Regions from separate parts of the Paenibacillus sp. MT124 genome, predicted to be linked through region 3. Evidence: riboswitches for the same ligand, from Rfam matches in the RefSeq annotation. Region 3 holds a riboswitch; each other region holds the start of a gene.
What was found. Region 3 has a riboswitch for cyclic di-AMP ahead of AC3RCI_RS00150 (resuscitation-promoting factor). Riboswitches for the same ligand answer to the same signal wherever they lie in the genome.
Positions count from the first base shown of each region.

Region 1: linked by a shared signal. The riboswitch ahead of AC3RCI_RS10245 (NlpC/P60 family protein) and the one ahead of AC3RCI_RS00150 (resuscitation-promoting factor) in region 3 are both predicted to bind cyclic di-AMP.
Region 2: linked by a shared signal. The riboswitch ahead of AC3RCI_RS17610 (3D domain-containing protein) and the one ahead of AC3RCI_RS00150 (resuscitation-promoting factor) in region 3 are both predicted to bind cyclic di-AMP.
Region 4: linked by a shared signal. The riboswitch ahead of AC3RCI_RS06580 (hypothetical protein) and the one ahead of AC3RCI_RS00150 (resuscitation-promoting factor) in region 3 are both predicted to bind cyclic di-AMP.

Region 1 is NZ_CM179500.1:2,166,565-2,174,084, reverse strand. It holds gene AC3RCI_RS10260 (X2-like carbohydrate binding domain-containing protein) at 1-142, opposite strand, end outside; gene AC3RCI_RS10255 (alkaline phosphatase family protein) at 634-2,238, opposite strand; tRNA gene AC3RCI_RS10250 (tRNA-Leu) at 2,509-2,593, opposite strand; cyclic di-AMP (ydaO/yuaA leader) riboswitch at 2,955-3,086, shown strand; gene AC3RCI_RS10245 (NlpC/P60 family protein) at 3,092-3,556, shown strand; gene AC3RCI_RS10240 (carboxymuconolactone decarboxylase family protein) at 3,636-3,965, opposite strand; gene AC3RCI_RS10235 (hypothetical protein) at 4,091-4,309, opposite strand; gene AC3RCI_RS10230 (hypothetical protein) at 4,428-4,757, opposite strand; gene AC3RCI_RS10225 (xanthine phosphoribosyltransferase) at 4,860-5,435, opposite strand; gene AC3RCI_RS10220 (YkvI family membrane protein) at 5,639-6,697, shown strand; gene AC3RCI_RS10215 (glycosyltransferase family 4 protein) at 6,805-7,520, opposite strand, start outside.
Region 2 is NZ_CM179500.1:3,916,666-3,924,185, reverse strand. It holds gene AC3RCI_RS17625 (M20 family metallopeptidase) at 1-856, opposite strand, end outside; gene AC3RCI_RS17620 (ABC transporter substrate-binding protein/permease) at 1,062-2,501, shown strand; gene AC3RCI_RS17615 (amino acid ABC transporter ATP-binding protein) at 2,488-3,213, shown strand; cyclic di-AMP (ydaO/yuaA leader) riboswitch at 3,480-3,679, shown strand; gene AC3RCI_RS17610 (3D domain-containing protein) at 3,682-4,356, shown strand; gene AC3RCI_RS17605 (polysaccharide deacetylase family protein) at 4,485-5,276, opposite strand; gene lpdD (prenylated flavin chaperone LpdD) at 5,428-5,769, shown strand; gene AC3RCI_RS17595 (PspA/IM30 family protein) at 5,894-6,565, shown strand; gene AC3RCI_RS17590 (DUF350 domain-containing protein) at 6,662-7,063, shown strand; gene AC3RCI_RS17585 (DUF4178 domain-containing protein) at 7,087-7,520, shown strand, end outside.
Region 3 is NZ_CM179500.1:30,532-38,051, reverse strand. It holds gene ispE (4-(cytidine 5'-diphospho)-2-C-methyl-D-erythritol kinase) at 1-507, opposite strand, end outside; gene AC3RCI_RS00175 (small, acid-soluble spore protein, alpha/beta type) at 656-832, opposite strand; gene veg (biofilm formation stimulator Veg) at 1,065-1,340, opposite strand; gene yabG (sporulation peptidase YabG) at 1,494-2,390, opposite strand; gene rsmA (16S rRNA (adenine(1518)-N(6)/adenine(1519)-N(6))-dimethyltransferase RsmA) at 2,453-3,355, opposite strand; gene rnmV (ribonuclease M5) at 3,360-3,905, opposite strand; gene AC3RCI_RS00150 (resuscitation-promoting factor) at 4,058-5,242, opposite strand; cyclic di-AMP (ydaO/yuaA leader) riboswitch at 5,514-5,767, opposite strand; gene AC3RCI_RS00145 (TatD family hydrolase) at 6,010-6,780, opposite strand; gene AC3RCI_RS00140 (HD domain-containing protein) at 7,091-7,520, opposite strand, start outside.
Region 4 is NZ_CM179500.1:1,429,630-1,437,149, reverse strand. It holds gene AC3RCI_RS06595 (organic hydroperoxide resistance protein) at 1-178, opposite strand, end outside; gene AC3RCI_RS06590 (Nramp family divalent metal transporter) at 604-1,899, shown strand; gene AC3RCI_RS06585 (HAD family hydrolase) at 2,062-2,745, opposite strand; gene AC3RCI_RS06580 (hypothetical protein) at 2,916-3,314, opposite strand; cyclic di-AMP (ydaO/yuaA leader) riboswitch at 3,430-3,602, opposite strand; gene AC3RCI_RS06575 (glutathione peroxidase) at 3,971-4,447, shown strand; tRNA gene AC3RCI_RS06570 (tRNA-Leu) at 4,585-4,667, opposite strand; gene AC3RCI_RS06565 (urease accessory protein UreF) at 5,092-5,793, shown strand; gene AC3RCI_RS06560 (Rha family transcriptional regulator) at 6,051-6,254, shown strand; gene AC3RCI_RS06555 (PAS domain-containing protein) at 6,312-6,968, shown strand; gene urtE (urea ABC transporter ATP-binding subunit UrtE) at 7,004-7,520, opposite strand, start outside.

The sequences.
Region 1 (7,520 bases), 2.1 Mb from region 3:
AACTGCTCCAGCCCATGTACGGTTTCTCAGCCAATGTTTTCTCCGCCGCTGCTTCAACCACACGACCTTTGGTCCCTGTAAAACCAAACTGAACTGCTGCAAAGATGAACACCAGAAAAACCATCGCCATCCGTTTACCCATTCGCTTCAAATCATCCCTACCCCCTCTGAAATAATGAATTTAAATCCATAATGATAGCGCTTTCCTTACGAGAAAAGAATAGTGGATGCGCGATTTCCAGAATAGGTACACTTCGCCTTTTAGCGTACATTTCACCTTGAAAGCAGGGGCATAGCAGGCTAGAACAGGCATTTCTCCAAATAGCACTGGATCTATACCTTAAAGAAAGTTGGAGTGGCTGCCCTAGGGGATTAACCGATGCCGCAAATGAAGCAATATGGACTAGCGCAAGTTGATGTCATCTATTCGAAAAATGTTCTGACGTACAGTATTTATCAACGCAAAAAACCACCAGTATAAACTATACCGATGGTCTTATAATCAAAAGATACGATCAGACAACAGCAATTCGAAGTTAAAGAGCATATCAAGGTGGCTTCTCTTGCCTCGTATCGGTGCGACCGAGCTGAATACCTTGAACGAGCTACTCCAGCTGTTTATTTATCAATGCACTATTGGTTTCTTTGAGTCTTTTTGGTCAAAAGGTTAAGCAAATAATCTTTTAAATCCACGATTCGTAAATACTCAGGCTTTTGGTCTGTTCCGCTGATAATCAAGGGGACAAGCGATTCCTGTTTACGAATTGATCCGTGGCCTCCTCCGTCCTTGTGCGTTGGTGAATTGCCACTGGTAAATTCATAGCCCGGTTTGGCCGTGACAACCAAAAATTCACCTTGGTGTGAACGGAGCGAGCTTGACAAGCGTTTCAGGACATCCGGATACTCATCGTATTTCAATGTATGTTTAACCTTGTTTGTGCTTAAGTCCAGTACCTCTTCATCCTGTTCAACCGTCCATGATTGGTTGTATGAATCGGTCAGGTTACCTCCTGATTTAAATCTGAGCTGTTTGCCTGTGGATCCCTGAACTGCGTAATTCCACTCGTTCTCTTTCCAGGAAATAAAGTCAATGCGTGGATCATCCTTTAGCAGGTTTGCTATATCTCTAAGGGAACGGTCCACCTTCAATGAATATATATAGGCCATCGTTTCATTGACGGCAAGGATGAGTTCAGTCTCCTTCGATACAGCATCACCCGGACGCATAATTTTGGCATCTCCCAGCAAAGAGGGCAGATCAATGACCGGATTCTGATCTTCAGGCAGAATACGAGTCATTCCGCTGTCACCCGCAATGATAAGGATGGCATCTTGCAAAGCTTTTTCCGGAGAACCGAATGTTTGCAACACGGATTGAAGCTGCTGATCTAACTCCTTGACTCCACGAAGTCCCGTAGGGCCTTTCTTATGTAACTCCCGGTCTAAATCCGGTAAATAGACAAACAAAAAATCCGGTAATTTATTGGATTGAATTAAATATTTTAAGGCTTCAATCGCAAATTCATTATGAATCCCCATTCGCTTCGTGAGACCATCCGGCAAGTCTTTAATCCCTTGAAACGGATTAGACAAGGCACCCAGGGACATTAAGTCCGGCCCTTTCACATCAATCTCTTTGGGTAAAGAAGCAGCTGCTTGAATCCATTGAGGTATCGACAGCTTTTGAGCGGACATCCCTCTGTATATCAGGCCGTTGATTGAACCCGATTTTAATCCTTGCCGGGCAAGATCCTCATAGATCGTAGGTAAATTCCTGTTCAAATGACTCCCGTTTAAATGGATTAGAGCATCGGTCACTACCGGGTGCACTCCTTGTTTGAGCACTTCCGTCGGGCCGGTTCCGTACATGATCATTTTTTTGTTGTCCGCAGAATACCAAGTCAGACCCGGCACACGGTGAAGGTCCGAATATGCACCGGTAAGCAAGGAGCTGTCGATCGTGACGGACATCGTGGGAAAAGAACTGACCAGATTTTTATAATATTGCCCGTTCTTGATCAGAAATTGTAAGGCAGGAAGCTCCTGCTTGTCGATTCCTTGGTCGATCGCCTGATACATTAAAGAGTCCACCATCAGGAAAATGACTTTTTTCGCATTGTTACCATTAGCGGAATTTATCCGCATCAAATCCTGTTCTTTAGGTTTCGAGCTCTGACATCCGATAAGCATGGCCAATAACAAAATCCAAGGCAATTTCCGAATCCCTTTTTTCCTCATAGACAATTCACCCCATTTATGTACATTTTGTCTTGAAAATCCTGGGGTTATTCGAGGTGCTTTTTGCCAAGAGGCAATGGGACCTGAAGAAATGCCTATTGTTCAACAATATCCTTTTTCAGCCGGCGCTCCAAACAGAAGCTCGACTTGCATACAGCTATTTTGTTTTTCTCATTTGATGAACTGCAGCATCTCTAATGTAACTAAAAAAAACAAAAAGGTCCCCAATCTGCCAGAAAAAGCAGATCAGAAACCTCATGTATGAATTGATGCGGTCGAGAGGACTCGAACCTCCACGGGGGGTTAGCCCACACGGACCTGAACCGTGCGCGTCTGCCAATTCCGCCACGACCGCATATGGTATATCTCCGAGATAATCTATCGCGGCGACAAGAAATAATATATCATGTGAAATTCAATGTGTCAACAATTAAATGATTTGGTATAAAACTACGATAACCGAAAGTTATAAAATCTGGTCGAGACCTGACTTTCCCTGATGAGAATGAACCGTGCTCTCCTCTGATACTCCAATTTACTTATTTGTCCAATTTCTGTGCTGATGAAACACAAATTACGTTTTTGTCATCATAAATAAACATGGAGAACTACTATTTTTCACAAAAAGTCTTGAATTCCGTTAACATTGCAGAAGGAAGAAAGGTTTGACAATTACGCATTTATGCAATATAGTTTCAAAAGGTTACAAAAACTTAATTATTCATTTGCCGAGTTTCATGTTTGAAAACGGGGGAACCATTTTGGGTGAATTATTCTTATACATAGGAAATATAGGGAACCTTCTACCGAACCCTTAGCTAACTCCGTAGGCATCGAAGGGAGAACATTGATTTTGAAAAAACTGATCATTTCTATTTTTGGCGCAGCCGTTCTATTCACATCTGGTGCAGCAAGCACTGAGGCAAGCAGTATCAACACCGTCGTTAACAACATGACTGGAATTCCTTACAAGTGGGGCGGCACGACGCTGGCCGGGTTTGATTGCTCTGGATTTATGAGATATCTCTTCCAAAAATATAGCATTGATTTGCCACGTACTTCACAGCAGCAGGCTAAGGCGGGTACTCCGGTATCCAAAGCCAATATCCGCACAGGTGATCTGGTATTCTTCAACACTTCAGGCAGCGGCATTTCGCATACAGGCGTATACATCGGGGGCGGACAATTCGCTCATGCTTCCAGCAGCAAAGGTGTCAGCATTACCAAATTATCAAATCCGTATTTCAACACTCGCTACGTTACCGCACGCCGGGTGACTGGACAATTTATGTATAATAAGATGCTTGGAAAAATATAAGTTGGACAAGAAACAGGCTCTGGATCATTCCAGAGCCTGTTTTGCTCTCTAGTTATTCAGCACACTTGCAGGAGAAACCTTAGTGCAATGCCTTTTGCACACGCATTGCGCCTTGAGACAGCGCGTGACCGCCGCCTACTGCTCCGGCTACCGCAACCGTCTCCATAATCTCCTGATCGGTTGCGCCCTTCGCACGTGCCTCTTCTACGTGGTAAAACGTACATACTTCGTTATTGGCAAACAATCCGATGCCGAGGGCAATCAGCTGCTTGGTTTTGGCATCAATGGCACCTGACTGAAAGCATTCACCCGTAAATTCGTGATACGCTTTGACTACGCCAGGCAATACATCGCTTAATTCTCCAATCTGATCCTTGTAGGCATGTACCTTATCATTCATCAATGTCATGGCTACCCGCACATCCTCTCGGCTGATAAGTTTACGAATTCTCGCTGTACCTATCTTCTCTCCCGAGTGGCGGAATTATGCCAAAGCATCCATGGTAATTCCATGCATCCGTCTCCAGAGCGGCTCTATTCATCAGCCGGGCTTTGGCGCGGTTCGCTAAAGAGCTGATAACGATAGCTGCGGTCCAGCTTGACCACACGTCTGTTCTGGCGACGGATAAGCACCTGTTCCCCATCCCATGCAACGATAATCCCTGTTACATCATTGGACTCCAAACCATCCCGTACCACTCTTACTTTTTCACCCGATAAGCGCAGTGCATCCAATTCTGCATCACTAATCATGTCTATGGCTCCTATGTTCCAAAATAATTTACAAAAAGAGACCTAAATGAAGAGTCATTTAGGTCTCACGTGACTGTATTGGACTGTTATGTCATTCGAAAAATGTCCCGACTGAAAGTTACCGCTGCGCGTGCTCTTTGCTGTCGTTCTTCTCGAACCAAAAATCAAGCACTTTGGCGGACATCACACGTTCTTCAAGGTACTCCACTTGATGTGGTGTAAATTGTTCTTTCCAAGCGAAGGACAACTCTTCACACAAGCCTACAATGGTCAGCAACTCTGACCAGGCAACATAGCGTTTGTACCAGAAAAATTGAGGATGTTCAATCATATAGGGATAAAGGTCATCAAATTCCGTATGTTTACAATCCAGGGCACGTTCAAAATGAACTTTCGACTCCGCCAGCTTTTCAATAAAAAATTGTTCTGATGCCGGTTGGTTCCCCATGGTGTTGCCTCCTCTCCCTAACATAACCCCATTATAAATGAAATCCGCGGTCATGCAAAGGCATTGTTCAAAAAATAGGCTTTTTCCTTTAAACTGTCACATTTAATTATCGTCGAATTGCACGGTTCCATCATTCAATGAACGAATGCGCACCAAGGCTTCCACGGGAATGCCCTGCTCACGGATCGTACGTGCACCGGCCTGAAAACATTTCTCAACCACGACACCGAATCCGACGAGCTCCGCCCCTGAACGTTCAATGATTTTAATGACACCGCGAGCTGCATCTCCGTTGGCGATAATATCGTCTATAAACAAAATACGGTCGTTTTCATGAATATATTCGCGGGATACCATAATATCGGTTACGATCCCTTTGGTAAAGGAAGGTACGCGTTCACAGTAGGCATCGGGATCTGCCAGAAGTGTCTTTTTTCGACGGGCAAATACGAGCGGCACCCCAAGTTCATGTGCTGCGGCAAAAGCAACCGGAATCCCTGAAGACTCCACCGTTATGACCCGTGTCACTCCACTTTCACGAAAGCGAGCGGCAAACTCGCGGCCCATCTCCATTGTCAATGCAGGATCAATCTGATGATTCAATAATCCGTCCAGCTTCAGCACCTGATCCGAGATGACTACGCCTTCTTGTAATATTCGTTGTTTTAATACTTCCATCATTCGACCTCCCAAGCCTATCCTATGAGGTAAAAGTATCATAGATGAGGCTGTCAGTTCAAGCGAAATCGGCTTTCCTCCATCATTGACCGATTCTGGGGACGAAAGCTTCTTACAATTGTCATGAGTTACCAGGGTCAAGCATACCTTGTACCATGGTACCCGCATGTCCAAACTATTATGGGGCCTGAGAGGGGAAACGCATGAAACAGGCATTCCGGGTGCTGCAGATCGCATTTACATACATCGGAACGGTTGTAGGGGCAGGCTTCGCGACAGGGCAGGAAATATTGCAGTTTTTTACCCAGTATGGCAAATGGGCCACCATCACCATTGGCTTATCGACCATACTATTTGTCTGGCTGGGCACCAAAATGATGCTCATCGCCCATGATACCGGCTCCCGCTCTTACGAGGACCTGAACAAGCACCTATTCGGCCAAAAGGCTGGAAAGTGGATTACCTGGATAACGCTTCTGATACTTATTGGTGTAAACAGTGTAATGCTCGCCGGAGCAGGCTCTGTCTTCGTGGAGCATCTTGGACTGAATTACCAGACTGGTTTGATTATTACGATAGTGGGAACGTACCTGCTTCTTGGACGAGGCATCAAGGCCATATTGCAAATGAATAGCATTGTGGTTCCGATGATGCTCCTGTTGTCCATTCTCATGATTACAAGCACCATACACCATCCCGGTGCCTTACGGTTCGTTACGCTGACTACAGATACCAATCCTATACAGGTGTGGCTGTCTCCACTATTGTATTCATCCTTCAATCTGGTACTGGCCCAAGCTGTTCTGGTGCCGGTAGGCAATCAGATCCGTGATCGTAATGTCCTGAAATGGGGCGGTGTACTCGGCGGAATCGGCGTAGGCTTCATGCTGTTAGCCGCCCATTTCGCCATGTCAGCCCAGATGCCAGGTATCATGCAGTTCGAAATTCCGATGGGGAGCATCGCCTTCCAACTTGGATGGGCTGTGCAATCTGTGTATGTAACTCTGATCTTCATGGAAATATTCACAACGTTCGTCGCAGATATCTATGGTATGACTCTTCAGCTGGGTCAGCACTTACAAGTACCCCCTAGATTAATTACATTAACCATTATGATGCTGTGCTACTCACTTAGCCAGTTTGGATTCAGTTCTCTTCTATCCATTCTCTATCCAATCTTCGGCAGCCTAGCCCTAGTCTGGGCCGGAAAATTGGTGATCGACCGTTGGGGAAGCTTTCGCACGAGACATAAAAACCTGTAAGTTATACTGCGTGCCAAAATGTATTATATTTTAATACCATATTCTCTCAAGCAAAAAGCCGCTGTTCTCCAGCGGCTTCTTCTGTTTATTTTATTTCAGGGATGAATCTAGGCTTTGCTCGCGTATTGCAGGTACAGCTTTTTCAGTTCATTAACCGATCTGCCCAATGAATAGTGCGTTTTGGCCTTTTCACACGCCGAGCGTGCAAGTTCGTACCGATACGAAGGATCCAGCATCACTTTCTCCAACGCCTCAGCAAGTGCCGAGGGATCCTCAGGGGGAACAAGCAGCCCGTTGCTGCCGTTCTCGATCTGTTCAGGAATTCCGCCCACATCCGTACCTATAAGTGCAAGACAACTCAGGGCTGCCTCGGCAAACACGGAACCAAACGCCTCTGCCCTGGAAGGAAGTACAAATATATCGAAAAATGGCATGAACTCTTCCGGATGCAGGGTGTATCCATAAAAAATAGTCTCATTATAGATACCCAAACGCTGAGCCAACTCTTCTAAATCAGGTCGAATCGGACCATCCCCGATAATATGTAAAACATAGTCATGTCCTCGACCTTTGAGTTCCGCGCAGGCTTTGAACAAAATATCCAGTCCTTTGGCCGGGACAAGCCGGCATACCGTAACCAGCTGCGGAATCGCATTATCATGAGGAATGGGTTTAAAACGTTTATCATCAAATCCGTTCGGAATAATGCCAATGACGTCAGACTGCTTCACATAAGGAGTTAAATACTGCCGAAAAGATTCGGAGACGGTTAACAACCGCTCTGCCTGATGCTCCAGCTCGCCGTAAATGGCAATCAAAAACT
Region 2 (7,520 bases), 2.6 Mb from region 3:
CATTGGTTACCATCTCATCATATGACGTTTCATAATTTGAAGTCACAAGACGACAGCCTGTTTGGAGCGCAGAACCTTCGGCAATTTGTATGACACGCTGCGTTAGTATATTAAGCTCTTTTCTGGTTGCGGCACGTACGTAAAACTGGGCTGAAGCATAGTCGGGAATGATGTTGGCAGCCTGACCACCGCTATTAATAACACCATGGATCCGGACACTACTTCTCACTTGCTGGCGGAATGCATTAATACCGTTAAAGGTTTGAATGACGGCATCGAGTGCATTGATCCCTTCATGCGGACTGGCCGCGGCGTGGGAGGATTTGCCGTGGAATTCAAATTGCACGGCATCAATGGCCAGAGAGCTGCCCGATTTCTCATAAGCATAATAAGGATGGGCCATTAGCGCGACATCACAATCATCAAACAGACCTGCTTCAGCCATTGGAACTTTGGCGCCACGAGTTTCCTCCGCAGGTGTGCCGAATACTTTTAACGTTCCTCCAACTTCATCCAAAATGGACTTTAGACCGACAGCAGCACCCAGACTCATCATACAGATCAGATGATGGCCGCAAGCATGACCAATCTCGGGAAGTGCATCGTATTCGCATAACAGCGCTATGGTTGGTCCTTTTTTGGCAGCAGCGTAGGTGCCGAAAAAAGCCGTATCCAATCCAAGTACGGGAGCTTCTACTTCGAAACCGTGAAATATCAGTTCTTCCTTTAGGCGGGCAGAAGCAAGGTATTCCTCGTTCCCGAGTTCGGGATTGGCACCAATGTATGATGAAATCTCCTTAAAACGGGAAGCATATTGATCAATAACCGACAAAATTTGTGATTTGGTATGTGTCATCGTGAACTCCTTCGTGCAAAATGAAAATAATTTAGTCATTATATCATGTTTGCTTGGTTTTTTCAGAAACAAGTCAGGATTTGTAAGTTGAAAACTCATTGCATAATCATGCATTGTACTTTATAATGACTCAGGCATCAACATGAGGAAGCACATAATGTATTGTAAGGGGAGAACAGGGTTGAAATTGATTAGTCGTTACACCATGATGCTGTTGACCTTTGTCGTTTTATTGACAGCTGCCGTTCCTTCGGCGCTGGCAAGTGGAACTACGGGCACTTCAGACAGTAAAAAATTGGTTCTCGGCACGAGTGCCGACTTTGCACCATATGAATTCCATAAAGTTATTAATGGCAAGGATGAGATTGTCGGATTTGATATTGCCATTGCCAAAGAGATTGCTGCCGATTTGGGCGTAGAACTTGTGATAGAAGATATGGGTTTCGACGGCCTTCTGCCTGCATTGCAGAGTGGACGCGTGGATATCGTTATTTCAGGCATGACACCGACAGAGGACCGCAAAAAAAGTATCGACTTCTCGGATACCTACTATAAATCGAAACAAGTCATCATGGTTCGCAATGAGGATAAAGACAAATACCCAACCATGGCTGAACTGGAAAATGAAAAGATCGGAGCACAAAAAGGTTCGATTCAGGAAACAATCGGACAGAAGATTCCTGGAGCCAAGCTGACGTCTCTAGATAAAATCTCGGACATTGTGCTTCAACTGCAAACTAAACGGATCAACGCTGCAATCGTTGAAGATACCGTTGCTGCAGGATACCTGGATGATATGATCGGACTAGCTCCTGCTGTTCCGGACGAAGAGCAGGTAGCAGCAGCGATCGGTATTCGCAAAGGCAATACGGAATTGCTGAATGCCGTTAATGGTACGCTTGAACGATTGAAAAGTGAAAATAAAATTGATCAGATGGTAACCGAAGCCAGTCAATTGATGGCAGACCGTGAGGTCAAATCGCCAAATATTTTTGAAGTATTTTGGCAATACAAAAGCTTCTATGCTACGGGGGTTGGTTATACCCTCCTATTGTCAGCACTTGGGGTAATCTTCGGGGTAATCATCGGTTTGATCATTTGTTTATTCCGAATGCATGATACAGCAATTTTGCGGTGGATTGGTACGGCATATGTAGAAGTCATACGCGGTACGCCGATGCTGGTTCAATTGATGATTATTTATTATGGTCTTGCCTTGACATTTGGTATTACGTTCTCGCCTCTTCAGGCGGGTATTTTAACACTTTCCATCAATAGTGGTGCTTACCTGGCAGAGATCTTCCGTGCAGGGATTCAAGGCGTTGACCGTGGTCAACTGGAAGCAGCCCGTTCGCTTGGGATGGGTAGAGCCGCGGCCATGAGATTTATTATTTTGCCTCAGGCCTTCAAAGCTGTACTGCCTGCCATCGGTAATGAATTCGTAACCATCATCAAGGAATCTTCCATTATCTCGGTCATTGGTATGGTTGATATCATGTATCAGGCAAGTGTAGTCAAAAACATTACGTACCAAGGAATGAATCCGTTCCTTATTGCAGCAGCCATATACTTTGTATTGACATTCATTTTGTCCAAGCTGCTGGGTCGACTGGAAAGGAAGTTGAGTGCAAGTGATAGACGTTAGACAATTACACAAATCCTACGACAAAAATGAAGTACTTAAAGGCATAGATGTCTCAATTGGCAAGGGCGAGGTCGTTGTCGTGATTGGTCCTTCAGGATCAGGCAAAAGTACCTTCCTTCGCTGTCTTAACCTGTTGGAGCAGCCTACTTCAGGTGAAATTAATTTCGAAGGCGTATCGATCACGGATCCCAAACACAACATTAATGCAACGCGGGAGAAAATGGGGATGGTGTTCCAGCACTTTAATCTGTTTCCGCATAAAACCGTGGAGCAAAACATTACCATTGCCCCGATCAAAGTCAAAAAGCAGTCTGCACAGGAAGCCAAGCAGATCGCCGCAGACTTGCTCAAAACCGTGGGGCTATTGGATAAAAAAGATGCTTATCCAAGTCAGCTGTCTGGTGGGCAGAAGCAGCGGATTGCCATTGCCAGAGCGCTTGCGATGCAGCCGCATGTGATGCTGTTTGACGAGCCGACGTCTGCACTTGACCCTGAAATGGTTGGTGAAGTACTCGACGTTATGAAGCGCCTGGCTGAAGGCGGCATGACGATGGTTATTGTTACCCACGAGATGGGCTTTGCCCGTGAAGTCGGTGATCGCATCATCTTTATGGATGGCGGTGTAATTGTGGAGGAGGGAACACCAGATGAAGTATTTGGTCAACCTAAGCATCCACGTACGCGTGACTTTCTCGGTAAAGTTTTGTCATAGCCTTTGAGCATGATCCAGTCAGTGAACCGGATTAAATAGAATGAACAAAAAAACGAAATTAAACAACCTTGCTCACGTCACGTTAGCAGGGTTGTTTTTTTGTGCATGGATAAGGATCCAGTGTCGTAAAAGTAACGTTTCTGTCATTGTTCCAGAGCTGCTTGATCGCTCTTTTTTAAGAAAAATCCTTATTTTTTAAGCATCATAATGTGTTGTTATAGACAGTTGGTAACATTTACTACGGACCCTGGTTACAAAATTGTGATATATTGTTCCTGCCGAAACTTCCTGAGGAGGAAGTGTGGAGGATGTAATGATGCAGACCGTGGAGGGGAAGATTGTAACGCACGCTGCTTGGGGTGAATTAGGGGTACATAACGCAAGACGAATGTAACAGAGACCTATAGGGTGGTTTCCTCCATCCGAATCCGACAACTAACTTCGCAGGCACAATGAGGGAGGAAGACCATGATTAAGAAGAGAACTATAGCCAAAACAGCAACAGCCCTGCTGACAGCAGCAATGCTCATTCAGGCCGTTCCAGCTCACGCTGATTCTGTTCACGTGGCCAAAGAGGGGGATACCTTCTATACCTTATCGAAACAATATGGAGTTGGACTGAACACTCTGGTTAAAGCAAACAGTGATATTTCACCTTACAACATTTATGGTGGTTTGAAAATTACGATTCCTGGAAAAGCAAACACGGCCTCAGCTGCTCCAGCAGCGAAAAGCTCGACGGGTGCTAAGACGATTACGACAGCTAGCCTTGATGTGAATGCTGATGATAAAGTCGTTCAGGCCTGGGGCAAAACGTTTGATTACAGTAAATCCATTGATGTGAAAGCAACAGCGTACTCTGCAGCCGCTTCCGAAAATGGTGGATGGGGTCCTGTTGATTACTTCGGTAATCCACTTGAACTCGGCACGATTGCAGTAGACCCTAGTGTGATCCCACTGGGTACGAAGGTTCTTGTTACAGGTCACTCCCATCCGGGGCTGCCTAAGCAGGCATTTGTGGCTACTGCCCGGGATATCGGCGGGGCGATCAAAGGGAAACGGATTGATATTTTCATTCCTGGAAGCCAGAAGTCTGTGAGCACATTTGGTTTTCAGGATGTTGAACTTTATATCTTGAAATAAGTATCAGCGCCAATAAAAGGGTGCCTTTATGACACGATTAACGTGAAATAAGGGTACCCTTTTTCTTTATTAAAACGCGCAAGATTGGTAGTTCTATAACTTGTGTGTTTGGTTTACGAAGCCGAGTATTATTTGCTTTTTGGCAATTGCAGCATTTCGTCCAAAGTCACCAGATTAAAGCCCCTGCATCGAAGTTCATCTATAATCTCCGGAAGTGCTCCAATGGTACCGGACAGATTGGAGCCCACGCCTCCGCCCGCGTGTTGAAGAATGATGGAGCCTGGCTTGACTGCAGATAGAACGTTCTGCTTCACTTGCTCTTTGCTGAGGCCTTTCCAATCGAGCGAATCCACATTCCAGTTGACGATGCTGTATTGCTGTCTTGCGGCCCATTGTAGCTGTTTCTCATTAATGTCCCCGTATGGAGGACGAATCATTTTAGGTGTATACCCGGTCAGTTTACGAATAATGTCGCCGGTATGTAGAATTTGTTTGCGAAAAGCATTCAAAGACAGCTTACTGAATTCAGGGTGATTGTAACTGTGGTTCCCAACAATGTGACCTTCCCTAACGATCCGTCTGACGAGGTCGGGATGTTTCTCAGCCCGGTTGCCGACAATAAAAAAAGTCGCTTTTACATTATATTTCTTTAAAATATCCAATACCTGCGGAGTGAAGCGCGGATCAGGCACATCATCAAAAGTCAGTGCTACCTGTCTGGTTGAAGGTCCATTGGTCTTGAACGTATCGGCATATTTCTGCCTTAGCTGACCGAGTGTCAGTTGTTCATCCTCAGATAGATCCGGCTTTGCAGCAGGCATGCTCTCTGGAACGGGTTTGGCCAGCAGTTGTCCAGGTGAATAGCTTCCACTCATAAACATAAGGATCAACATGGAGAATGCGATGAGGCGAATACGCATGATACAGCCTCCTTTGTCAAATTGCGTTCTCTTTGGTATGCCCGCGGTGATGGTCCATTATGCATAAATGTGAGAAGTTTCATTGTCCAATTCAGTCGATAAGCTCATAATTCCACCATTACATATACACACAAAGGATGGGTGGACTAGGATGAGTACGTATGATTTGAAATCGGTTCGTTTGCAGGTCATTGAAGCTGGAGAGGATAAGATATTTTTGATCACGGGTGGGAAAGCTCATATAGGGGCTGTGGCGACCTTTTATCCCGAAAGAGAACGCGTGGTGGGAACGGCAGTCCATATTCCGGGGCATAAGGAACAGGAATTATGTGAGCGCCTTGCACGTAAGGCCGCAAATTCCCTCAAGGTGACCGTAACCGTTATTATGGGCATTCATTTTGATGCCATTACACGTGTACAGATCGATGAGATCGTACAGACTGCGGAGAAGCTGCTGGGCGACCATTTAACCCTGGTGAATGATATAAAATAGTAGATTTTGGTTGACCCGGAATCGTGTTTTATGATTTTTTTTGGTAAAATTGAAACGGGATGAAAGTTACCACGTATGTATGATTATATACAAGGATGTAATATCGACTAGGAGGAATACCATAATGTCCATTTTCAAACGTTTGCGTGATTTAACGATGTCTAACATTAATGCCATTATTGACAAGGCAGAAGATCCAATCAAAATGACGGATCAATATATCCGTGATATGCAGGAAGATCTGGAAGATGCAGAGAAGGCTGTTGCTCAACAAATCGCGATTGAGAAAAAATTCAAGCAGCTGTTCGAGGAACAGGAAGCATTGGTGAAGAAACGTGAGGAGCAAGCTCATACCGCAGCACGTGCACAGAACATGGATCTGGCGCGCCGGGCTCTGGAAGAGAAAAAAGCTGCTGAAGTAAAAATGGCAGAATATAAAACAAGCTATGATCAAAACAAGGCTTCGGCAGACAATTTGCGCGGCAAGCTGGATGAAATGCGCAAGCAATTGACACAAATGAAAAACAAGCGTGAAACGTTGGTAGCGCGTTACAATGCAGCAAAAGCACAAACCGAAATCAACAAAGCGCTGAACGGATTTAGTTCCGACACAGCTAGTGCTGGCATGAAACGTATGGAAGAAAAAATGATGCAAATGGAAGCACAGGCTGAAGCGAGCAACGAAATGTCTTCCAAAGGAAAATCACTGGATGAAGAGTTCGAGAAACTTGGCAAGGATCAGGCCGTTGAGGATGAACTGGCGGCACTCATGAAGCAGTACGAAAATAAGAACTAAACCTTGCATCTTAGGCAGGGTTCACTAGCGGAGGAGAGACAGCGTTTCTCCTTCGCTTTTAAATGCGGTTCATGTTGATAAGTGGGGGCTGTGTAAATGGATTTGAACATTTTGGCGATGCTGGTCTGGACATTATCTGGCTCGGTTTTGCTTTTTGTATTGATGTATGTGGATTCATTATTTACGAAGTATAAGGATTTTGCGGAAGTTAAGGCAGGGAACATGGCGGTTACGACACGGATGGTCATGAAGCTCTTTGCTCAAGGGTATGTGCTTGCAACTTCGATTTCGACAGCGGGTCATCTGGGTGAAGCGCTGCTTGTATCAGTTGTTTCATTTGTCATCCTGCTTATTCTGGAGAGCGTTGTGCACTTTATGATTCGCACATGGGCCAATCTTGATTTGGACACAGGAATCCAGCAAGGGAAGACCGGATATGGCTTGTTCTCCGGTGCCTTGCACATCGTGGGCGCATTAATTATTGCAGCTTGTTTATAAGATAACGAACGGGAGTAATGGGTATGAGTGTATGGAAACGGATTAAAGGAATACTAGCCAAACCCGAACCACCACGAGCAGAGAAAACCATGCTGGACCTTGAGCCTGGAGATATCTGTGAGGTCTCGCTCGTTACGTATGAAGTCGTGGGGCGGGTGCAGCATCGTGCCCGAAGAGCGGTGGTACTAACACTGCAGGACGGTACAACGTTTAGACATCTGCATGTAGAAGAAAGAGAATTGACACGTTATTCCCTCTATACGCCAATTGATGGGCGTCTTGACGCACCAGACGAAGTACCAACCTTACTTGATCTGGACGGACGCGCGTATCATCTGGAGGAAGAATATGGAGGAATGGTTACCACTGCTGGCAGGACACCTTATGGTCAGGCTGGAGAGCAATTGGTTTGGCAGTATCAGTCTGATGATAACATGCTTCTGCGTGTGGAATGGCA
Region 3 (7,520 bases):
CGCCAAGATGACCCAACATTGCGGTGGGTTAGGCATTGGTTTCAGTTTCTCTCCACGGCCTGTAGCGAGCGCTGTACCCCCAGTAATACAAAAAGGTACATCCGAACCAAGCTCTGCCCCAAGCTCCTGGAGCTCATGATCCGGGATATTCAGACGCCAGAGGCGGTTCAAGCCGCGCAGCGTAGCTGCAGCGTCACTGCTGCCTCCTGCCAGACCGGCAGCCACCGGAATTTTTTTGTCCAGATGAATGTGCACTCCAGTACGCACGTCATAGCGCTCTTTGATTAATCTGGCCGCCTGGAATGCCAGATTCTTCTCATCAAGCGGAATATACCCGGCCTGACTGGAGATAAATATCGTATCGCGAGGCAGTTCCGACATTTCCAGCCGGTCTGCCAAATCGACCATGGTCATGATCATCTCGACTTCGTGGAAGCCGTCGCTTCGTTTATGTAAAACGTCCAGCATCAAATTAATTTTAGCAGGCGCTTTTTCGTAAATTTTCAAGGCGTTCACCCGTCCTCACCTTTTCCCTAAGACAACTTAACATATTATATCAAAATGGGGCTGTCAAGTCATTTTTATTCCGAATTCATGGGGAAAAAGCGAGGTCAACCTCGTGGAAGGCCCCGCTCTCCAAACCGTCTAGATCGAATTACGATTTGCGTGCTGCCTCTTCAGCAAGCTGAATGGCACGCTTCACCATATTGCCTGCATCCTTGGCTTTGATGCCACCCCAGCCTTCCTGCTGTACCGTATCATAAAATCCCAGGTCTTTTGCCAGCTCATACTTGAGTTCATCTGACATTACACTTCTTCTTCTGCGGCTCATGAAACCATCCTCCTTGAAGTAACAGTTCTGATTAGTCCATTTCACCAGGATTCTTCCTGACAGCTTCAGAGCCACCATTTTAGATGAACTGTTCAGCATATCAGTATGGGCCTGTTCAAGTAGTATGCCGTTTCTGGTTAAACCTCATTCCTGCAGATGCCTGTCTGAACGGTATTTCTACACAATAAAAAAGCAGTTCGCCCCAAGGGGCAAACTGCCTGTAAAACGATGCTTACGTCTCCATGTAGGAGTTAGGCGTCTGGTCGCCTGGGTTAAATACCATGACTTCCACCGACTCCGTAAGTATATCTGCATAACTGTAAGAGACTCGCTTGAACGTTTCTTGCTCCTCATCAAGCTTGACAATAAAAACAGAAGGGTACGTTTCTTCCAAGACACCCGTACGCTCGATAGTCTTACGGCGGCCACCATTAGCCCGCAACATAATTTTTTGACCTATATGAGCATCGAGATTGCGTTTGATATCCAACAGCGTATTTTTAGCCATTGTCGACGACCACCTCTTTTCTTGTCCATTATACCTGAATTTACAGTCAATGTCAAATCAAAACTAAATATTATATCAGTATGGAAAAGTTGCTGTCAATGAATTTTTTTGCAAATGAAAAAAGCCCCAAATTGGGACTTTAATTGACCTGTATCAGACGACTGATGGATTAACTTTAAGTGTAGATAAATCATTCAAACCAGGCAGGCCAACGCGGTAACTGCCGCGTGTTTCGACACCACCTACACCCTGGCTGCCACTAATTGTGTTATGCAGAATATCATTCATATTCACCGTTTCCCTAACGGATGTAAAGGCCGCCTTGGCAGCCACATATACCGGGTCAAGGGCATGAATCAGAATTCGGCCTGGTGAGCTGGCAAAGTTCGCACCTGCCCGCAGAAGTGCCTCAAAATGGGACTGACATGCTCCTGCAACGATCGTGAGCGCATCCAGATGACGCTCATATTGTCTTGCAACCTGGATCGCTGCTACAAAATTTTGCGAATTCTTGTAACTTCCGAGACTGTATAAGTCGTAAGGCTGACGGGTCTTCAGCACTCCGTCATGGCCCGTAATGACTACAATATCAGGCTGGACTTTGGGAAGAAGACGATACAGGGCATCAGCCATGGCTGACTCATGGACATATTGACCCTCTGCCGGGACACGAAGCTGCTCATAAAGAGCCATACTTTTCTTCAGGTAATTTGGATCCCCATCCAAGTGAAGCACCTTGCCGGGCATTTCAAAATAAGCAGGCTCGCGCTGTGCAGACCAGTCCTGCGTCAAGCCTTCACGGTTGCGTTCCGCTTGTTCAATCCGGTTCTGCTGTAGCCTGGAGAGTGTTTGATGTGCTTTTACATGTGCCTGCCTGGTCTTGGCACTCTGCGGCTCATAAGGAACCTGTATCAAATCGTCCACCGGGGAGTCGGCAAGCAGCCGGAATTCGGTCCCTTTAATGACCGCGCTATCCAACTGGAGGCCTTCCACCCGAAAAGTCACATCTCCACCGTATGACTTACGAACGACCAAGTCTCCGATATTCATCAACATAATCACCTCTACCCCATCGTATGGGCAAAGACCCGGTTTGGTTCATCCGAATTTATTTACAGGCCGGCACGAACTCCTGCATCCCACATCACCGTGCTTAGCGTCGCATATTCCTGCAGACTAAGTGTCTCACCCCGTCTGGAGGGCTGAATGCCAGCCTGCTCCAGCAATTGATCCGCCTGCTCCCGGTTTTCCTTGGTGAAGAAGCGGGCTTTGAGATTGTTCGAGATGGTTTTTCTGCGCTGGGCAAATGAGGCTTGTACCACTTCGAAGAAATGTGCTTCACTCGGCACTTCGACAGGAGGCTGCTCACGCACTTTAAGCTTGATGACGGCAGATTCCACATTCGGTTGCGGAATGAATACCGTTGGCGGCACAATACAAACCAATTCAGGCACACTGTAATATTGGACCGCAATGCTCAGACTTCCGTAGTCTTTTGAGCCGGGTGCAGCTGCCATACGTTCTGCTACTTCCTTCTGAATCATAACGACAATGCTGTCTACTGGCAGTTTCTCTTCCAGCAGTTTCATCATAATCGGAGTCGTCACATAGTACGGCAGATTGGCTACAACACTCACCTTGCTCACACTAGCAAAGTCTGTGCGGAAAAGCTCTGCCAAGTCCAGCTTCAGCACATCTCCGTGCTGTATCCGAACGTTGGGATAAGGCTCCATTACTTCTCCAAGGATCGGTAACAAACGCTGATCGATTTCCACAGCCGTTACAGGGCCGGCTGCTCGGGCCAGTCTCTCCGTAAGTGCCCCAATTCCCGGGCCGATTTCGAGTGCGCCCTTGGACTCGTCCAGATCCGCTGCACTTACAATTTTGTTCAATATATTCTGATCAATCAGAAAGTTCTGACCTAGACTTTTTTTAAAGGAGAAACCGTGTCTCTGAATTATCTCTTTCGTTCGCTTGGGTGTTGCAATTTCCAAAGTCTCATCCATGCCATTCATACGCTCACAATCCTTCACGTTCAATTTGCGATAATGCTGCAGAAAACTCTTCCCGGCTAATTTGGAATACACCCAGCCGCTTGTGGAACTGCTTTCCGTTGCAGTAACCGATGCCAAGCAGATTCCCCATCTCCATACGTCTTGCGGCTGCCTGCGGGTGCACAATCAGTCCTGCTGCAATCAAGTCCTCCCAATCGATCTGGCTCGGCATACCCTCATAGGAGGTATGCACACGCTCCAGCGCATGGCGGATTGCCTCAGGTGAAGCATTCTCGACCCCGATATCCCCTTTACGGGTTGCATCCGCTTCCGGAATAAAAGCATGCTTGCAGCCTGGGACCTTATTTGCAATGATTTTGCGAATGCGCTCACCGGCATGATCCGGGTCCGTTAAAACAATCACGCCGCGTCTCTCCTGTGCCAGTGCAATTCGCTTCAGGATTCGCTGATTGATGGCTGATCCGCCGGTCTCAATGGTGTCTGCCTCAACAGCCCGCCGGATGGCGACGGTATCGTCGCGTCCTTCTACCACAATGACTTCTTTTATCATGTTCCATTTCTTCCTTTCTAACGCAAAAAGAAGAGGAATATCCTCTTCTCTGCCAAACGGCGGCGAGCCTATTCAGACTCCACCGCCGCATATTCCGCATGATTCATTCATGCAACTATTTTATAGCATTCCCATTTCAAAGTAAAACGATTTTAGTTCGCTTCCGGCTTCACCGGACCGATCACATATACCGTCTTGCCTTTCTTACGTCCGAAATTCAGGGCATGCTTTACACTGTCGTAATATACATCGATTTTGTTGCCTTTAATGGCGCCGCCAGTATCTTCCGCACGACGGAAGCCGAGGCCCTCAATGTACACCCACCAGCCGATCGGAATCACTTTTGGATCGACCGCAATGGTCCGTCCTTCAGTTACCCGGGTACCGGAAGCTGTTTTTGTACCAATGCCAGGCTCCTCAGAAGAGTAAGCGGTCATCGATACATTTTTAAGTACTTTGGAATATTTAAAAGAAGTGCCTGAGACGGTAATCACTTTGCTGCCTGATGCAGCGGTTTTCTTCGAGTTCGTTGTCGTTGCTTTCTTTGCTGTGGAGGTTTGGGCCGATACCGTCTGAATCTCCGGCTGCTTCACAACAGGTTTTGCTTTGGTTCCGACAGCAATAACTTTATCGACACGGTTGGTCGATACCGATTTGCCCACCATCTTTTTGGAGACTAGCTCTCCATCCTGAAACACCTTTTCGATATGCTGTACAAGTGTACCTTCTTTGCCGTTTACGATGACGCGATTGTCACCTTTGTACAAGCTAGGGTCAGCCGTTTTGATTACTTTGTACGCAATCGGCTGTTCCACTTCCACTGTACGCTTTGTTACACGCACTACGCGAATTTTCATATCTGCCTTGATTGGTGTTGCGAGCGCAGGATAAACCTTATCCTCACTGGCAACTTCAATTCCAGATTTCTGAATTGCATCTTCTACCGATGAATCGGTTGTATACAGAGTCTTGGTGTCTCCGTCTGCCGTAATGTTGACTGGAACGGCCCGCTCAATAACAATGCGGTCTCCATCTGCGATTGCCCCGTTCAAAGGCATGGATACCTCATCGTGGGGGCTGACTGTGATTGATTGCTCCTCCAGCATTTCTTGAAGCATTCCTGTACGAGTCTCTACCGCTTGAGCTTTGCCATCAATAACCAGCGAAATTTGTTTCCCGGCTTGACCGTAAACGACTAACAAGATCATGATTGTAAGCGCGATTGAGAAAATAGCGATCAGTGCCATTTGACGCATGTTCTCATGCTTCCACCGCAACGCGTAAGACTTACTGGATGATCGTGACTCATGGGTCTCTTCTGGTTGGAATGTGCCCACTTCTCCGTCCTCCTTCATAGCCTCGCCGTCTAAAGTTAATGCATGATGTCTTTGACGCGACTATACCAAATTTTCTACAGAACTGATCGATATCTCAATGACCGGTTCTGCACCATGAACCACTCTTCGCAACATGATGTCACCACCTGAATTCTTACCGTATGATGACCTTGTTTCTTTTATTCAAAAACAAAAAAGCCAAAGAAAGAGTGTAAGAGGAACTCTTTCGTGGCTTCCGAATGATTTTGAATATCGGAAATTCATGCACGAGGTTGCCTCTCTTTTTCCGCTTGCGAGGTTAGCTGTCGGGTTCGGGCGAAAGAGAGCCGCCCTATCTCCGGTCACCCGCTCATGGCGGATGCCCTTGAATTCACCCCGAGACCCAAAGAAGAAATCAAATAGCGCTTCGCAAGTGCATCCGCTGCTTTTGGGTCAGCGAACGATGCGCATCAGCTGCTTACACTGATGTTTAAGCTCTATTGGTTCCCCCGCTCTCCGTTAACGGAGACTCAGCGAGATCGGTTCATGAAAAGTATTGTTGTGTCATCGGAAAGTGTCCCTTTGTTCATCCCCCGAACATCTGTCCAATTTTCCGCACAACAATTCACTGAAAAGATGATATCCTGTTTCGATGCATGTTGTAAAGCGTTGTTCAAGTACGTTTTTCTAAATATTTGGTTAAAATATTGTAATATTCTTCATTTATTTGGATCAAAAAGCAAATTCGCTCCGTCTACCTCTCTTTTTCACCGCATTTGCTTCGTTTTTTAACGAATTCCAAATCGTTCCATGGCATTTTTGGTCGTTATTGCAGCAATTTCCTCTACCGAAATGCCTTTAATTTCCGCAGCTGCTTCTGCAACCAGACGTACATGCGCTGTTTCATTTCGTTTTCCACGATAAGGATGTGGTGTAAGATATGGGGAGTCGGTTTCAATGAAAAATCGGTCCATCGGTACCTTCGCCAGTACCTCTTTCGGCTGCTTGGCATTTTTGAACGTAATTGGTCCACCGAAGGATAGATGGAACCCTAGATCCAGACAGAGTTTTGCCGTTTCCCAGCTTCCTGAGAAAGAGTGCATGACACCCCCGACTTGTCCAGCTTTCTCTTCACGCAAAATTTTGACAATATCCTCATGAGCATCGCGATTATGAATGACAATAGGCATGTTAAGTTCACGAGCCAGTCCGATCTGTTGTCTTAATACACGATGCTGCACATCCTTGGGTGAAGTGTCCCAATAATAATCCAGGCCAATCTCGCCTATGGCAACGACTTTTTCATGTTTGCACAGAGACGCAATCCACTCGAGATCGCCCTCCTGCATCGTAATGGCATCCTGAGGATGCCAGCCTACAGCAGCATATATAAAATCATACGTTTCGGCAAGCTTCATCGTGGATGGAATGGTCTCCCGGTTGAAACCGACATTGATCATACGGCCAACCCCGGCGTCTACAGCACGTTGAATCATCTCCTCGCGGTCCTCGTCGAATTGCGGTGCATCCAGGTGTGTATGTGTGTCGAATAACATCATTTGTATTTCTCCCTTCCTGTCGAATAACTGTTTTCTATCCCATTCAAAATCCTATAAAATGCACCCATTTTATCATCTTCATTGATTCTTCAGAGTACAACATGTGGATTTACCAAATTTAATTTCTACTATATATAGAAGCCCTTCTCACCTAAACTTGTTCAAAAAAAGTGTACATTACAAAATTATGTCGATCTACATATACTCTCCATTAAAGCAGATTACTGTATCATGATAATATCTCGAAATAGAAATTCTTTCTGTCATAGCTAATTTGTAAATTTTTTGCTCTTCACGGCTCACTTCATGATCATGAGAAGTATGGGCGGATATGAGAAGGCAGCTCGTGAATGATGGCGTCCACCTTGTTTTGCGGATAGTACAGATGATGCTTACCACGATGTATTCCACTGATTGAACGGACGATGTCCGAAACCTCGGACAATTCATGCAACTTGTCCTGTCGATCCAGCAGCAGAATCTGTTTGTCTGTCGATTCATCCGGACGAAAAACATCATACGGAAGATCCGTCGGAAAATCAATTTCTAGATCATATTCCGGATGAAGACCGGCTTTGGCAAAGGCAACTCGAATTTCTTCAATCGTTTCCACATCGATCTGTTCAACCTCTACATACTTATACAGCCTGCGGTCCATAAAACGTTCGCATAACTCACTCAGAACAGAATCGTTCTCTTTACGCCACTGCATGAATGTAGTCTGTATTAGAGCCTCATCC
Region 4 (7,520 bases), 1.4 Mb from region 3:
TTTCGTAACATGCACCGTATCCTGCTGCAAAGAGCTGCTCAGGGTTCGTACCTTCACCGCCGGATCCACCCAGCTCTTTTGGCATTTTCAGATCATGTTTAAGGACTCCATCCGATGAAGTTACCGAACCTGTACGTCCACCTTTGACTGTCGCAGTTGCTGTATATAAAGCTTCCATTAGAATCTCTCCTTTTACATCAATATTTTTGCTGCCTACAATTCAATTTAAACTTCTGACTTATTTTGAAACGGATTTGGGTTACTAAATCAGCTTTTGCATCTTTGTCATTTTCATGCATCAGCCCTCCATCCACATAACACTATTTATGATATTAAGGTAAATTTTCTGAATTTGGGTAATACACTAAGGGCCTGATCCCCTCCACTCATTTTGTCCATCTACATAAAAGTTGCACTAGACAAAAATTATTGAATGAGTACAATGTAAGTAACGACATATATTTTCAGACATATAAAAGTGAATGGCTCAGTTCTCATCATAAGGATGATCAATACGATTATTATTAAAAAGTCAGGTGAACATGTATGAGTAAAAAAAATCCATTCAATTCTCCTTCAGCTGAGCAATTAGCCGCAGCAGGTATGGCTCCCTCCCTTGGGGAAGCACACAGCTCCATGAAGGTTCCGAAGAACGCCGCTTGGTGGAAAAAATTCCTCGCCTTTGTCGGGCCAGGTTATCTGGTCGCTGTCGGCTATATGGACCCGGGTAACTGGGCAACAGATATTGCCGGAGGTTCCCAGTTCGGTTACACGCTATTATCCGTAATTTTAATCTCAAACCTGATGGCTGTCGTATTACAGTCACTTGCAGGCAAGCTTGGTATTGTAACTGGACGGGATCTGGCCCAAGCTTGCCGCGAACGGTTCAGTATGCCGGTTGTCATTATGCTCTGGGTGTTGTGTGAATTAGCTATTGCCGCCACAGATCTAGCTGAGGTCATCGGTTCAGCCATCGCACTGAAGCTTCTGTTCAACATCCCGATGTTATACGGCGTCATTATTACGGCTGTGGATGTTCTGATTATCCTTTTGCTGCAAAATAAAGGCTTCCGCGCTCTGGAAACACTGGTCATCGTGTTGATGGCAACCATCGCCCTCTGCTTCGGGATTGACCTGTTTCTGGCCAAACCGGACATGGGCGGGGTACTCACCGGCTTTGTACCAAGTGCCGAGATACTACAGAATCCTGCGATGCTGTATATTGCCATCGGAATCATTGGAGCAACGGTTATGCCGCACAATCTGTACTTGCATTCGTCCATCGTGCAGACCCGGCAGATTGAACAGACAACTCAGGGGAAAAGAGAAGCCATTCGTTACTCCACTATGGATTCAACAATCGCTTTGACCCTTGCCCTGTTTATAAACGCCGCCATACTCATTGTGTCAGCCGCTGTATTTCACAGCGCAGGCATGACACAGGTCGCTGAGATTGCAGATGCTTATCACTTGCTCACACCTCTGCTGGGCACAACCATTGCAAGTATCCTGTTTGGTGTCGCTCTACTGGCCTCCGGTCAGAACTCTACGCTTACAGGTACACTGTCCGGGCAGATTGTCATGGAAGGCTTCCTAAACATTCGGATTCCGGCTTGGCTCCGCCGGCTCGTGACCCGATTAATTGCGATCATCCCTGCCGTTATTGTGACGGCTATCGCCGGCGAACACGGAACGGAAGAATTGCTGATTTTGAGCCAGGTGATTCTATCCTTGCAGCTGCCTTTTGCTGTTATTCCACTTGTGATGTTTACGAGTGACAAAAAAAGCATGGGCGCATTCGCCAACAAACTGTGGCTCAAAGTCATCTCTTGGATCATCGCTGCCGTAATTGTGGTTCTGAACGTTTATCTGATCTTCCAGACCATCATGCTGTTTTAATCTGAATATGCTGTAAAACAGTTTTCCTCTTACCAGAGATTCATTAAAAAAGGCTGATTCCCTTAAGTATTATACTTAAGGGAATCAGCCTTTTAGCTTGCCGTGCACTTGCCTTGTCCTTTATTTAATGACACGAAAGTCATCACTTTTAAATTTTTTCCACTAACCCTCAGAAGGCACAAGCAGTGGAACAAGCTGCTCCAAGGCTTCGATGGTCCAGTCTGCACGCTCTTGGCCCTCAAGCTCAGGCTGAAATCGTCCATAGCCCTGCAAAATCCGAATCGTTCGCATCCCCAGCTTCTTGGCAGGAATGATATCGTTATCAATCCGATCTCCAATCATCACTGCTTCCTCGGGTTCACATCCCGCCTGCTTCAAAGCCACAGCGTAGAGTTCCGGATCCGGCTTCGATACGCCTTCTTCTGCCGAGCAAGCCAGTACATCCACGTACCTCCGCAGACCGTAGCTCTCCAGGCGCTCAGCTGTCCCTGGACTCTGATTGGCGATGATCCCGATTCGATAATGGTGTGACAATTCCTTCAACACCGCGTCAGCAGAAGCGAAGGGCTTCTCCAGCTCCTTCCGGAACTTCAACTTCTCCTGGATCTGCTCCCTATGACGTTCATCGCTGATTAGCGTTCGAATGGCTACCCTCATGGGCCACTGCTCATAATTTCGGTAACAGGAGGCAAATATCTCTCGCACTTCCTCTATTTTCACCGGATATCCAAGCAAGCAGGCTTCTTTTACAAACTGCCCTATAATATCATCTACCGGCTCCCATTCGTCGACCAGCGTATCTCCTACATCAAAGAACAACCATTTTAACACCCGTACATCCGGCACGCCTATTCCTCCTTGTTAGCCATGAACGCAATCTCTAAATCAGCAATGTACAATAATGCTCAAATAAAAAAGAAGACCCACCATCATGCATGAGTCTCCTCAGAATTCCGTTTTTCCACAAGTTCAATTATAACAGGCACCTTACACCGGATCAATCGGCAGCTATCACATTAACCATTAAGCAAGAAGCCAACTTCTCCATTAAGAGAATACACAATGCGGTCAGCTCCCATCCCGCGGTAAATGCCTTTGGGGTGACTCTGTTCCGTAATTACACATAGTGATTTGGAAGTCCAGGAACGGCAGATCTGCAGATAGCGGCAGGTCAGGTTCAAACTGTTCTCGAAAATAAAAACGTTGCCTACGCTCGACTGCGGTAGAAACCACTTCTGAGCTTCAGCTGTATTCATGCGAATGACGTTCTCCACTCCGATTCTGCGGAGCTTCCGTTCTTCCCCTACACTGTTGGTCAGAACGGCAAACGGCATTTTTTTGTACATCAACAGCTTGATAAACTTGCGGCCTGCTTCATTCGGTGCTGTTACTAGAATCATCTCATTATCCATCATTCGTTCCTCCCTTGGCGTGAAAAGACAACAAAAAAGAAGCGTGGGGGACCAAGGCCTCCCGAACGCTTCTTGAATAACCCATGACGAAAACGCCATGAATATGCGTACGGCTTGTTGCCTCTCCCTTTAACGCTTACGAGGTTAGCTGACGGATTCGGGCGCGAGAGTCGCCCTATTTCCGGCTTGCACCGAAAAATTCACCCCATGGATTAGCTGCAATGACAGCCTTTCCGATTGGTTCCCCCGTTTCCCACCCATGAATGAATGGAAACTCAGCGATTAAAACATCGTTCCTGTTTCATGTATTGACCAGAGCGATATTATCGTTTGTTTCGTTGTTCATGTTAAGTTTAATTGAATTAGAAATTACGATATGAATCATACACCCGCGACATGTTAGTGTAAAGTCCGGTCAGATCACCGAATGGACGAATTTAAGGCATTACATATCAATGATATCGCTTACAACCAATCCATTCTCCATCCATCTCTGTGAATCTCACTAATTCTCGTCCTTATGAAAAACGGTTGTAATTTTAGATATCTGTAAGTAAACATAGGAATTTATTTAATTAGTTTTGCATTATCTAATTGTAAGCAATATAATATAACTATAGGAATTATTAACCCATTATACGATATGGAGGCGACTGATCATGTCCGTTTATGACTACAAAGTCAATACCCTTCGGGGCCAGGAAGTCGAGATGTCCGATTATCGCAACAAGGTGCTGCTGATTGTAAATACGGCAAGCAAATGTGGTCTGACCCCGCAATTTGAAGGCTTACAGGAACTCTATAACAAATTCAAAGACCGGCAGTTTGAAGTATTGGGTTTCCCAAGCAACCAATTCGCTCAGGAATCGGGATCTTCCGACGATATTGCTGAGTTTTGCCAGATGAATTACGGTGTAAGCTTTCCTATGTTTGAGAAAATTGATGTTAATGGTTCAAGCGCCCACCCTCTATTCCAGCACCTGACAAAAGAGGCACCGGGATTGCTCGGATCCAAAGCCATCAAGTGGAACTTCACCAAATTCCTCGTTGATCAGAACGGACGGGTCGTGAAGCGTTATGCTCCAAAAACCACTCCTGACCAGATTGAAGCTGATATTGAGAAACTGCTGAAATAGATCAACATGGAGAGGCCATAATTAACATGGAGCCAGAGAAAGTCCGGTTCTGTGTGAATGGCCTTTTTTATGTTTCTCCAAACGCAAAAAAAGAGGTTTTCCATATTCGGAAAACCTCTTCTTGTCGTACAATATGATGCGGTCGAGAGGACTCGAACCTCCACGGGCATACGCCCACTACCCCCTCAAGATAGCGTGTCTGCCATTCCACCACGACCGCATGTCGTAAATAATCGGCAACAAAATTGATTATACAGGATCTCAATATAAAAGTAAAGCACTTTTATTAAAACTACTTTGCACCTGTGTTTTTCCTCCAAATATCGGTTTTTATCGTCATGATCTTTTGACTGCTGCATACATTAAATTTCAAATCTTTTATACATCTTCATTTTTAATTGTAGCTCTTCACAAGAAAACATATCATATACATAACATTGTATTTTAAGATTACAACTAATATAAGTAATAAAATATAACATTTAAATATAATTAAAACTTAAAAACAAGAAACCATTGACAAAATACGGATATTTATGTGATTATATATATCATATAATTCGGATTTTAAACATAAAAGCATTCGGAAACCAATATCAATGTTATATAATATAACATTTTACGAACATAGGAGGCGAAAGACCGTGAACCGTGGGAATAAGCTGCTCGATTATGTCAAACTGCTTGATTCCTCCATTCATGTCGGAGGTTTCACCCATTCATTTGGTATGGATGTACACATTGCTGAAGGCAGCATCCGAAATGCCGATGATCTGGAATCCTTCATGCGCTGCCAGCTGCATCCCAGTATCGTTCGACTTGAGGGAATGGCGATTAAAGGTATCTACAGCGCAACAGATCATAATGACACATGGCGAACAGCACTGATTGACAAGTTGGTTCACGTTCAGCGGACTCCTTCTGATCAAAGGGAGCAAGCTGCTGCCATGGGCAAAAGACTGATCAAGCTGGCCCGGGCTCTCCACCCCTGGATTGAATTCAGCCAGCTCGAACACACCCTTGCCAAATACGAGTCTGTAGGCTGCCTCTCTACTGTTCACGCCTGGATTAACCACTACCTCGATATCCCCGTCGAGGAAGCGGTAATGGGTTACTTGCACTCAGCCATGAATGCATGCATAACCGAAGCCTCCAAAGTCCTCCCCATGCATAACGAAGCAACCCAGGAACTGCTGGTTCGCCTGGCCGCAGACCTGGAGCATGAATGGAATACCGTTAGCGCCTCCGCTGCGGATGGACCGGCACAGCCAACCTCAATGTCCATGAAATCGTTGTTCCCCAGCTTCCACATGCTTGGCGCAGGGCTGCATGCTTATCGCGCCTAATCTTACCGACTCCAAGCTCCCCTCATATTTCCCCAAACGAAAAAGCACGCAGCAACCTCCTTGCTGACGTGCTTTTTCACGTATGCCTATAGAAAATCACGTTATTACGTCATTATTTAATATAAATACACTATTTTTCATCGTTTATAATTGTTACATGACGTAAATACGTATATAATGTAATGAACAGCTCGCATCTCCCTCTATTATACACAGCCGAAGGCGGGTTGAAATACTTCTATGAGGGGTGAACCCTTTTGAACAAAAAGAAACCCGTGACTCCGTTCGGATGGGCCATCAAACGCCGCTTAACGGAGCTACAGATGGACCAGAAAACCTTCTGCGAGAAGCACGACATCCCGCCGTATCGTTTATCCAATCTTATCCATGGCACACGAAAAGCCACCCGTTTCCGAAACCAGGTCGCAGACATTTTGCAAATTTCGGATGAACTTCGATGACACCACCATTACCCTGCCGTCCCGATCCTTTAACTGATTGCCAAGGAGGGCCTATTCATGAGCTTCTTTACAACCGACCTTGAAAGGTTATCCTTTCAATCCTTACGTCATCAACTCATCATCGTCGACCGCGACTGGAGAATTCGCAGCTGCAATACTGCATGGCTGAACGGACTCGGGCGATTGCATCTCTCGAAATACAAAAAATCCGACGCCCACCGATCTTCTTGCGAAACGTTTCATTATCTTCAGCTGCTGCAGATATGGGCAGCCCAGGAGGATGAAACGGAGAATTCATCGATTATTCAGAAGTTAGAGAAGATTCAACATCCCTTTGTTCACTGCCATACATATGACATCACCGTACAGTCTGCGAACCTGGAGCTTCGATGGTTCAGGCTGGAGCTTACCCCCTTGAATCAGACGGATCCTCCTTCTCCGATGGGACTCGCTCTGATCTCGCATACAGACATCACGGAACAGAAGCGAATTGAACAGCAATTGAAGCTTGCTCTATCCGAAGTTCGGACACTACGCGGCCTGCTTCCCATTTGCGCCGTCTGCAAACAGATTAAGGACGAGCAGGACGTCTGGAATTCAGTCGAAGGTTATTTGGAGAGACATACCCACGCAGAATTTACACACGACATCTGTCCGGACTGCATCCGCAGGCTATACCCGAAGTACTCCAACATTTTGGATAAACGCTCCTGAGCAAAGCAAAAAAAAGCGAAAAATAACCACCTCTCCTATACGGACAGGTGGTGTTCAAATTGAGACATATCCAATTCCTCCGGTGATCCCTGCAGCGCAATTGCTCCCTTGTCCATGACATAGATAAAATCCGCAGCCCCGCGTACAAAATCAATGCTCTGCTCGACGAGCAGCACCGAAATGTCTCCCTTCGCCTTGATTTGTAGAATGACCTGCCGAATATCCTCGACAATGGAAGGCTGTATACCTTCCGTTGGTTCATCCAGCAACAATAGTCCAGGCCTTGAAGCAAGCGCTCGTGCGAAGGCAAGCTGCTGCTGCTGGCCACCACTCAGATCACCGCCCTGTCGTCCATACATGGTCGCAAGGACCGGAAACATCGCGAGCACATCTTCAGGAAACGTCTTCACCCCAGGCGCAGATGTCTCCAGACCGAGCAGCAGATTTTCCTTTACCGTAAGCTGGGGGAAAATCTCACGACCCTGAGGAACATATCCAATGCCTGCCTTGGCACGTTTGGCAGGTTCCATAGCGGATATATCCTGCCCTTTC